DNA from 2 places in the Neobacillus pocheonensis genome. Region 2 is predicted to be linked to the other one. Evidence: riboswitches for the same ligand, from Rfam matches in the RefSeq annotation. Region 2 holds a riboswitch; the other holds the start of a gene.
The links. A riboswitch is a leader RNA that binds a small molecule or an ion and turns the genes downstream of it on or off. The one in region 2 is predicted to bind S-adenosylmethionine.

Region 1 (4,372 bases), on a different contig from region 2:
GAACAGCCCCAAACAAACTTACATAAAGATGATCCTGCAATAGTTCTATTGCGGATATGACACTTTCATTTCCAATGGCAAAGCCAACACGCCAGCCGGCCATATTATAGGTCTTAGACAGTGTATAAATTTCAATCCCCACATCTTTTGCCCCTTCGATTTGCAGAAAGCTTATTGGTTTTTCCCCATCAAATCCAATCGCCCCATAGGCAAAATCATGGACAATACAAATATCATTTTCAGATGCAAGCTTGACCGTGTCCTCAAAAAATTCTTTCGTAGCAGTCGCTCCAGTCGGATTATTAGGATAATTAAGGAACATTAATTTGGCTTTTGTTAACGTTTCAGCGGAGATCTCGTTATAGTTCGGCAAAAAGTTATTTTCTTCTCGAAGCGGCATCGTACTCATTTCTGCCTGTGCGAGCGCAACGCCAGACCAATAGTCGGGATAGCCAGGGTCCGGAACAAGAATGGTATCACCAGGGTTAAGCAAACATTGAGGAATTTCTACCAGTCCTGCTTTTCCTCCAAAAAGAATGGCCACTTCTTTATCAGGGTCGATGGATACCCCATATTCTCTTAAATAAAATTCAGCCACTGCCTGTTTTAAATAATGATGGCCCTGAAATGGAGAATATTTATGGTTAATGGGATTGGCTGCTGCCTCTTGAAGCTTGGCAACAATATGACTCGGTGTTGGCTGGTCAGGGTTCCCCTGTCCCAAATTTATCACATCAAAGCCCTGTTCAATATATTGTCCAACCTTTTTTACAAGGGTAGCAAAAAATTGTTTTGGCAGACTATTTAAAAGTTGTGATGGTGGAAATTCTTTCACTGCTCTCACCTGCTTAATTCATATTTTTCTTGAAATTCTAGTCACAAATGATATAACTTTTATAACAGCTTGTAAAGTAAAAATTCCGAACTTTCAAAGAGGTGGGAAACTTGAAATTGAAAATTACTTGTCTCCAAATGGATATCGCGTTTGGTAATCCTGAAAAAAACTATCAATCAGCAGATTTGCTTATTAAAAAGGCAATGGCAAATAAACCAGATATTATTGTTCTTCCTGAATTATGGACAACGGGGTATGATTTGACACGACTAAATGAAATTGCAGACATCGGCGCCAGCCAAACCATACAATTCCTCCAAAACGCAGCCAAGAAACATCACGTTCATTTTGTCGGCGGGTCCGTCGCCAATCAAGGAGAAAGTGGCGTGAAAAACACGCTTCTCATTGTAAACAATGAAGGTCAACTCATTCATCAATATAGCAAACTCCATCTGTTTAAACTGATGGATGAGCATCTCTATTTAGAAGCTGGTAACGAAAAAGGGTTATTTAGACTGGAGGACCAGCCATTTGCTGGTGTTATTTGTTATGACATCCGTTTTCCAGAATGGATTCGTACCCATACATCGCATGGCGCTGAAGCCCTGTTTGTCGTTGCAGAGTGGCCAGCGGCCCGTTTATCTCATTGGCGATCACTATTAATTGCAAGAGCCATTGAAAATCAATGCTTTGTGATTGCTTGTAATCGATCAGGGGCTGACCCAAAAAACCAGTTCGCCGGACATTCTATCGTTATTGACCCATGGGGCGAAATTATTGCTGAAGCAGGAGAAAAGGAAGAAATCTTAACAGTGGAGATTGAACTTGGTTCTGTAAAAGAGATTCGTAAATTGATTCCCATTTTTGAAGATCGAAAACCTGAAAACTATAAATAATTTTCAAAAAGTATTGACACTAATCTTTTTATCCTGTTATAGTACTAATCAGATTGAATAATTAAAAAATTAGATACTCTTATCACGAGCTGGCTGAGGGATTTGGCCCTTTGAAGCCCAGCAACCGACCATCATACCATTTTTTAATGGGGCGAATTAATTCGCTTAGGGTGAAATCCCCTAAAGGCACGGTGCTAATTCCAACAGAAGGATTTCTTTCTGAAAGATAAGAGGTGCGATAGACTTGTATGTCATCAAAGCCTCTTTTAAACAAGAAAGAGGCTTTTTTAGCGCAATATGGCGCAATCAAAGCCTCCAAAAAAAGGAGAAAAAAAGAATGAGTCTATTAAAACAACAAACCTATCAACCGTTAACTGAAACCGCTGCAATTAAACTAGCCTTAAGTTTAAATATTTTTACTAATAGTGCGGAGCTAACTTGCAAGGAAATCGGTGATGGCAATCTTAACCTTGTATTTCATATCGTGGATGAAAAGAATAAGAAAAGCATTATCATCAAGCAGGCTCTCCCTTACGCAAAGGTTGTTGGAGAAAGTTGGCCTTTAACCCTAAAAAGAGCAAAAATTGAAGCAGATGCATTAAAAACGTTTGGAGAGATTGCCCCAAATTATGTACCAAAGGTTTATTACACGGATGATGTACTCGCAGTAACAGTAATGGAGGACCTGTCTCACCTTTCAATTGCAAGAACGGGCTTTATTAAGGGGGAAACCTACCCGTTAATTTCTCAACATCTTGGCGAGTTTCTTGCTAAAACTCTATTTTATACATCGGATTACGGGTTAGGACCTGGTGCAAAAAAAGCAAGAGTTCATCAATTTATTAATCCTGAGCTTTGCAAAATTACGGAAGATTTAATTTTTACTGATCCATTTTATGATGCAGAAACAAATAACTTCGAAGCAGGATTAAGAGGAGCAGTCGAAGGACTTTGGCAGGACGAAGAATTAAAGCTGCAAGTCAATATATTGAAAAAGGCATTTTTAACTGATTCAGAGGTACTTCTTCATGGTGACCTGCACACAGGAAGTATTTTTGCAGATAATTCGGAAACAAAGGTAATTGATCCCGAGTTTGCCTTTTACGGACCGGCGGGATTTGATATTGCACAAGTATTTGCCAATCTTCTTTTCCAGGTCATTGTGAATGTTCCTAATCGTGAGACTTTTATCAATCACATTGAAACAGTTTGGAATGTTTTTGAAGAGGAGTATACTCATTTATGGGAAATAGAAAATAAAGAACCTCTAGCAAAAACAGCAGAATTCTTAAAATTTAATTTATCTAAATTTTTCGAAGACGCAATTGGATTTGCCGGCTGTGAATTAATCAGAAGAACAATCGGCCTAGCCCATGTTGCTGATTTAGATAGTATTGAAAATGAGCATGTTAGATTAGCAGCGAAACAAAAAACACTAGAACTCGGGAAAGCACTAATTAAACTTAGAAAAGAAACCAAAAACCTTGCAACTTTCTTCGAAACAGTCAAAACCGTGCTTGAATAACTTAAAAGCAATCCGAATATTTCGGATTGCTTTTTCATTCCGGTTTCGCCCACATTTCTTCTGGATTTAACTCATAAACCCCATTTTCCCTGTACATATAATGGTTGATTATGAACTCCCGTCGAATGGTCGCATAATCTTCATGAAATTGTTTAATATACTCATTTAGTTCTTTTTCTTCATATTTCTTTCCACTTTTTAATCCCTTAACCATATGTTCAAAGACTATTAATTTCTTTTTCCTCTGGGCAGGAATGGTTTTCAATTTACCATCTTTTGAATAGAAATTTCCAATAATTTTTTGCCTCTCAAGGCTGTCTTCTACCATATTTTCAAGTTCCTCCCCTCTTTTTTCTAAAAGTTGAGATAGCACATCCGCTTGTTGTTTAATCATCGAATGATTTAAATAGAAGTAAATCGTATTTTTATCCCTTCTTTCATAAACCACATGAACCTCACGTAGTTTTTTCAAGTGATGGGTAATCGTTGGTGCAGTTAAGCCCAGCTTACCGGCGATCGCCTGCCCGTGCAATGGGCCCTTAGCTAAAAGGGAAACAATCCTTACCCTTGTAGGGTCACCCATAGTTTTATAGAACTCTACTAAACGGTTCAGCTGCATCAAATTCATCAAACCCTTCATTTTGACATTCATCTAATTAGATATATATCAAATCATAAGTGTTCTGTCAATAAATAAAACACTTCCTTTGCTTGGAAGTGTTTTATTTCAAGGATGTAAATTATTTAAATCAACAGGTAATGTGATATGAAAAACAGTTCCTCTACCCTTTCTATAAAAAAATAATTATTATAACAGAAAAAGCAAAGATATACACTTTGCTTTTTCCGCGTCATTATAACATTGGATTTTCATGCTTAGCTTTTAGGCGCTGCCATCTCTTTTCAACTTCTGTTTCAAATTCTTCTAATAATGGTCTATTTTCTTCTTTAAGAAGATGCTTGGTTTTACCCATATATTTCAACCAATCAGATAGTGAAATCCGCTTGTTCTTTTCTTCCGGATTATACGTAATCGTTGTGACGCCTTGCTCCACTTCATAAAGCGGGAAGAAGCAAGAATCAACAGCGGCCTCGACAATTTTTGTACCGTAGCGG
Region 2 (4,372 bases):
CATCGTTTCGAGTGCTTTGGCAGCTGCATAGTCACGTTGAAAAGAATAAACGTCTTCAACATACACTTGATGCCAAACCATAAACATGAGTACCGTCCAAATTTTCCGACTGTTGTCAGCTTTTCCTTGACAATGGTCCTCAAGCAATCTTAAAACATACTGTTTATTGATTAAGTGTTCCGTATTACTCTCACGGATAATATTTTTTGCCCAATCGTTCATCTCATTCTTTAGCCAGTGGCGAATTGGTACAGGGAAACCAAGCTTTTTACGGTTAAGCACATGCTCCGGAACAACCCCTTCAGCTGCTTTACGTAAAATATACTTTGTTGTACCATTCGCTGTTTTTAAGCTAGTAGGGATTTTTGATGCTACCTCAAAAACAGCCTTATCAAGGAATGGAACACGGAGCTCTAACGAATGTGCCATCGTCATTTTATCAGCTTTCAGTAAAATATCGCCGCGCATCCATGTATGGATATCGATATATTGCATCCGATCCACAGGATCATAACCTCTCGATTCATCATAAAGCGGCTTCGTAATGTCTGTATAGTCTAATCCTTCACGATATACACTAAGAAGCTCGCGTTTTTCAGCTTCTGTAAACATTTTGGCATTACCAATATATCGCTCTTCCATTGGTGTTACTCCGCGTTCGATAAAGCTTTTACCCTTCGTACCTTCAGGCATTATATTCGCAATTCCTTTTAAAAGCCCTTTTCCGATTCTAGGAATTTTATTAAATACTTCTAATGATTGAGGTTCTCGGTAAATATTATACCCGCCGAATAATTCATCAGCACCTTCACCTGAAAGAACCACAGTTACGTGCTTCCGTGCTTCGCGGGCCACGAAATAAAGCGGCACACATGCCGGGTCAGCAAGCGGATCATCCATATGCCACATAATTTTTGGAACCTCATTCATGTATTCTTGTGGCGAGATTACATAGCTGATGTTTTCAACGCCAAGCTTTTCAGCCGTTTCTTTAGCTACATCTATTTCACTGAAGCCATTATGCTCAAAGCCTACAGAGAAGGTTTTAATCGCAGGGTGAAATTGTTTAGCAATTGACGCGATAATGGAAGAATCGATTCCGCCGGAAAGGAAGGAACCAACTGGAACATCGCTGCGCATATGCTTTTCAACTGAATCGAAAAGGATATCACGGATTTCTTTTTCGAAATCATTTTCTGATTTCTGAACCGGCTTAAATTGTGCCTTCCAGTAGCGCTTCATGTCCATTTTGGATCCGATTTTTTTCGTAAAATAATGTCCAGGCTCGAGTTTTTTAATTCCTTGGGATAAGGTATTAGGCTCAGGAACAAATTGATAAGTTAAATAGTGCTGTAAGGAATCATAATTTAGGACATCGTTTTCTAACGCAAGAAGAATACTCTTTTTCTCAGAAGCAAAGAAGGTTCTCTCACCGTCTTCTAAATAGAAAAAAGGTTTGATGCCAAATGGGTCGCGTGCCCCATAAAGTGTCTGCTCTTGTTTATCCCAAATAACAAACGCAAACATCCCGCGCAGCTTTTCCACTGCCTTTTCTTTCATGTGGCTGTAAAGAGCAATGATAACTTCTGTATCTGAACTCGTAGCAAATTTTAAGCCTTCTTGGATAAGCTCCGCGCGTAGTTCAACATAGTTATAAATCTCACCATTAAAAATGATCCAATAGCGTTCATTTTCATACGTTAGCGGCTGGTGCCCGGACTCAATGTCAATAATACTCAAACGACGGAAGCCGAATTGAATATGGTCATCGAAATAAAACCCATCATCATCAGGTCCTCGATGAGTTATAATATCGTTCATATTTTTAAATTGTTGTTTTTGTTCATTACTATAGCTCTGTGTTTTGTCGTGTACACAACCGATAAAACCACACATTATGTACCTCACCTACTCCATTCTAAATATCCTTAAACAAGGATGTTCTAAAAAAAACATACTCTCTAATACTAACATTATTTTTTAAAAATCGCACTGTGAACTAGAGGAAAATTCGAGTATAACCATTTTTCACGTCTTTCGGCCTACTTAAACATTTTATTCCGGATAACGAGGTATTGCAAAAAAACAAGAAAAAAGGAGCTACATGTAAAATGTAACTCCCGTTTGAAATTAGATATTTGCTTGCTCACGTAATGATTCAGCCTTATCAGTGCGCTCCCATGGAAGATCAACATCTGTGCGGCCAAAGTGTCCATAAGCAGCTGTTTGCTTATAGATTGGTCGGCGAAGCTCTAACATGTTTATAATTCCAGCTGGGCGAAGGTCAAAGTTTGCACTTACTAGATCCACCAAAACGTCTTCGCTTACTTTCCCTGTTCCAAAAGTGTCAACAGAGATTGATACTGGTCTTGCCACACCGATTGCATAGGCAAGCTGTACTTCAACCTTATCAGCAAGCCCTGCTGCAACGATATTTTTTGCTACATAACGTGCTGCATAAGCGGCAGAACGGTCAACCTTTGTTGGATCCTTACCAGAGAAAGCACCGCCGCCATGACGTGCATAACCACCGTAAGTATCAACAATGATTTTGCGGCCTGTTAAGCCGGCATCCCCTTGTGGTCCGCCGATTACGAAACGGCCTGTTGGGTTAATAAAGTATTTCGTGTTTTCATCGATTAGTTCTTGTGGAACTACTGGATTGATAACATACTCTTTTAAGTTGCGTTGAATTTGCTCTAATGCAACTTCAGGATGATGCTGAGTAGAAATTACAATCGTATCAATGCGAACTGGCTTATCGTTCTCATCATATTCCACTGTTACTTGTGTTTTACCATCTGGACGAAGGTAAGGAAGAAGTTCCTCTTTACGAACTTCTGTTAAGCGGCGTGCCAGCTTATGTGCAAGTGAAATTGGAAGAGGCATAAGCTCTTTTGTTTCATTACATGCAAAGCCAAACATTAAACCTTGGTCTCCTGCACCAATTGCTTCGATTTGCTCATCGGACATTAAACCTTCACGAGCTTCAAGCGCTTGGTCAACCCCCATCGCGATATCAGGAGACTGTTCATCGATTGAAGTTAAAACCGCACAAGTTTCAGCATCAAAGCCGTATTTTGCACGTGTGTAACCAATTTCTCGAACTGTTTCACGAACAATTTTTGGAATATCTACATAAGTAGAAGTTGTGATTTCCCCTGCAACTAGAACTAAGCCTGTTGTTACTGATGTTTCAGCCGCAACACGCGCATTAGCATCCTTCGCTAAAATAGCATCTAAAATAGAATCAGAAATTTGGTCACAGATCTTATCAGGATGACCTTCAGTTACTGATTCAGAAGTGAACAAACGACGTTTTGTTGACATCTGAATTCCTCCTATATTAATGAAATAAAGTGAGGTTATCTGTGTGGGGCTATGTATACCTTGCCGTTTAACCTCGGGTTGATACGGAACTCATTCCCTTAGTAGTATGAAATAAACACGGGTATTTTATTAAAAAACAATAGTTTTAATAATAAACCCGGCTAAAAATTCTCACGATGGAATAAAGAAAAAGCGATAATGTAACACGAAAATATTTTTGCATATAAAAAAACCTTCCATCTCATGAGGAAAGGTTGAATGCAAAATGTTTGCGTGCCTTTCACTCTTATCGTTCAAGGTCAAGCCTTGCCTCAGGTTTAGCACCTTTGCCCGAAAAAGGTCAATCTACTTCTTCGTTTGCAGGTTGCTGGGTTTCATAGGGCCTGTCCCTCCACCAGCTCGGGATAAGAGAGTATCCGTTCAAGGGTAAATCATACCCTACACTGTCGAACAATGTCAATGAATTTTTTCAAAACTTACGCTATCATTAAAGAATAAATTATGGTTATATTTGGAATTTTTATCCATTTTAGCATTGCTTTTTACTCATTTCATGAATAATGTATAAAATACAACTTTATTTCATCAATTAGTATAGACTAATGTTTTAAATGTGTTATACTAATCGATATAAAAATTGCCATTATAAAATTAATTTAAAAGGATGGTACATGAAATGAATTCTGTTCATATTCCAAATGAATTAAAAGAATTACTAAAAGAAAATAATGTTCAAGCGCAATTATCTGTTCCACAGCTAGTTGAAAAAATTCTAAGCCGTAATGAAGGAACTTTAACTTCTACTGGTGCCGTTCGTGTTTCAACTGGTAAGTATACAGGCCGGTCTCCCCAGGATAAATTTATCGTTGTCGAAAGTTCTACGAAAGATAAAATCGATTGGAATTCCAACCAATCAATTTCCGAAGAAGCATTTACCAATCTATATTATAAGGTATTAGATTACTTAAAGAAACAAAATGAGCTTTTTGTATTCAAAGGCTTTGCTGGAGCTGATAAGAAATCTCAGCTGCCAATTCAAGTG

Region 1: another riboswitch for S-adenosylmethionine. It lies ahead of mtnK (S-methyl-5-thioribose kinase); the one in region 2 lies ahead of metK (methionine adenosyltransferase).

What each region holds. Positions count from the first base shown of each region.
Region 1 covers NZ_JBCNAD010000038.1:136,157-140,528, reverse strand. Annotated here, with positions in the region: gene ABES02_RS20960 (pyridoxal phosphate-dependent aminotransferase) at 1-835, opposite strand, end outside; gene ABES02_RS20955 (carbon-nitrogen family hydrolase) at 946-1,731, shown strand; SAM riboswitch class I at 1,808-1,964, shown strand; gene mtnK (S-methyl-5-thioribose kinase) at 2,069-3,256, shown strand; gene ABES02_RS20945 (metalloregulator ArsR/SmtB family transcription factor) at 3,291-3,875, opposite strand; gene ABES02_RS20940 (thiamine pyrophosphate-dependent enzyme) at 4,111-4,372, opposite strand, start outside.
Region 2 covers NZ_JBCNAD010000006.1:67,011-71,382, forward strand. Annotated here, with positions in the region: gene asnB (asparagine synthase (glutamine-hydrolyzing)) at 1-1,896, opposite strand, end outside; gene metK (methionine adenosyltransferase) at 2,131-3,330, opposite strand; SAM riboswitch class I at 3,614-3,741, opposite strand; gene pckA (phosphoenolpyruvate carboxykinase (ATP)) at 4,007-4,372, shown strand, end outside.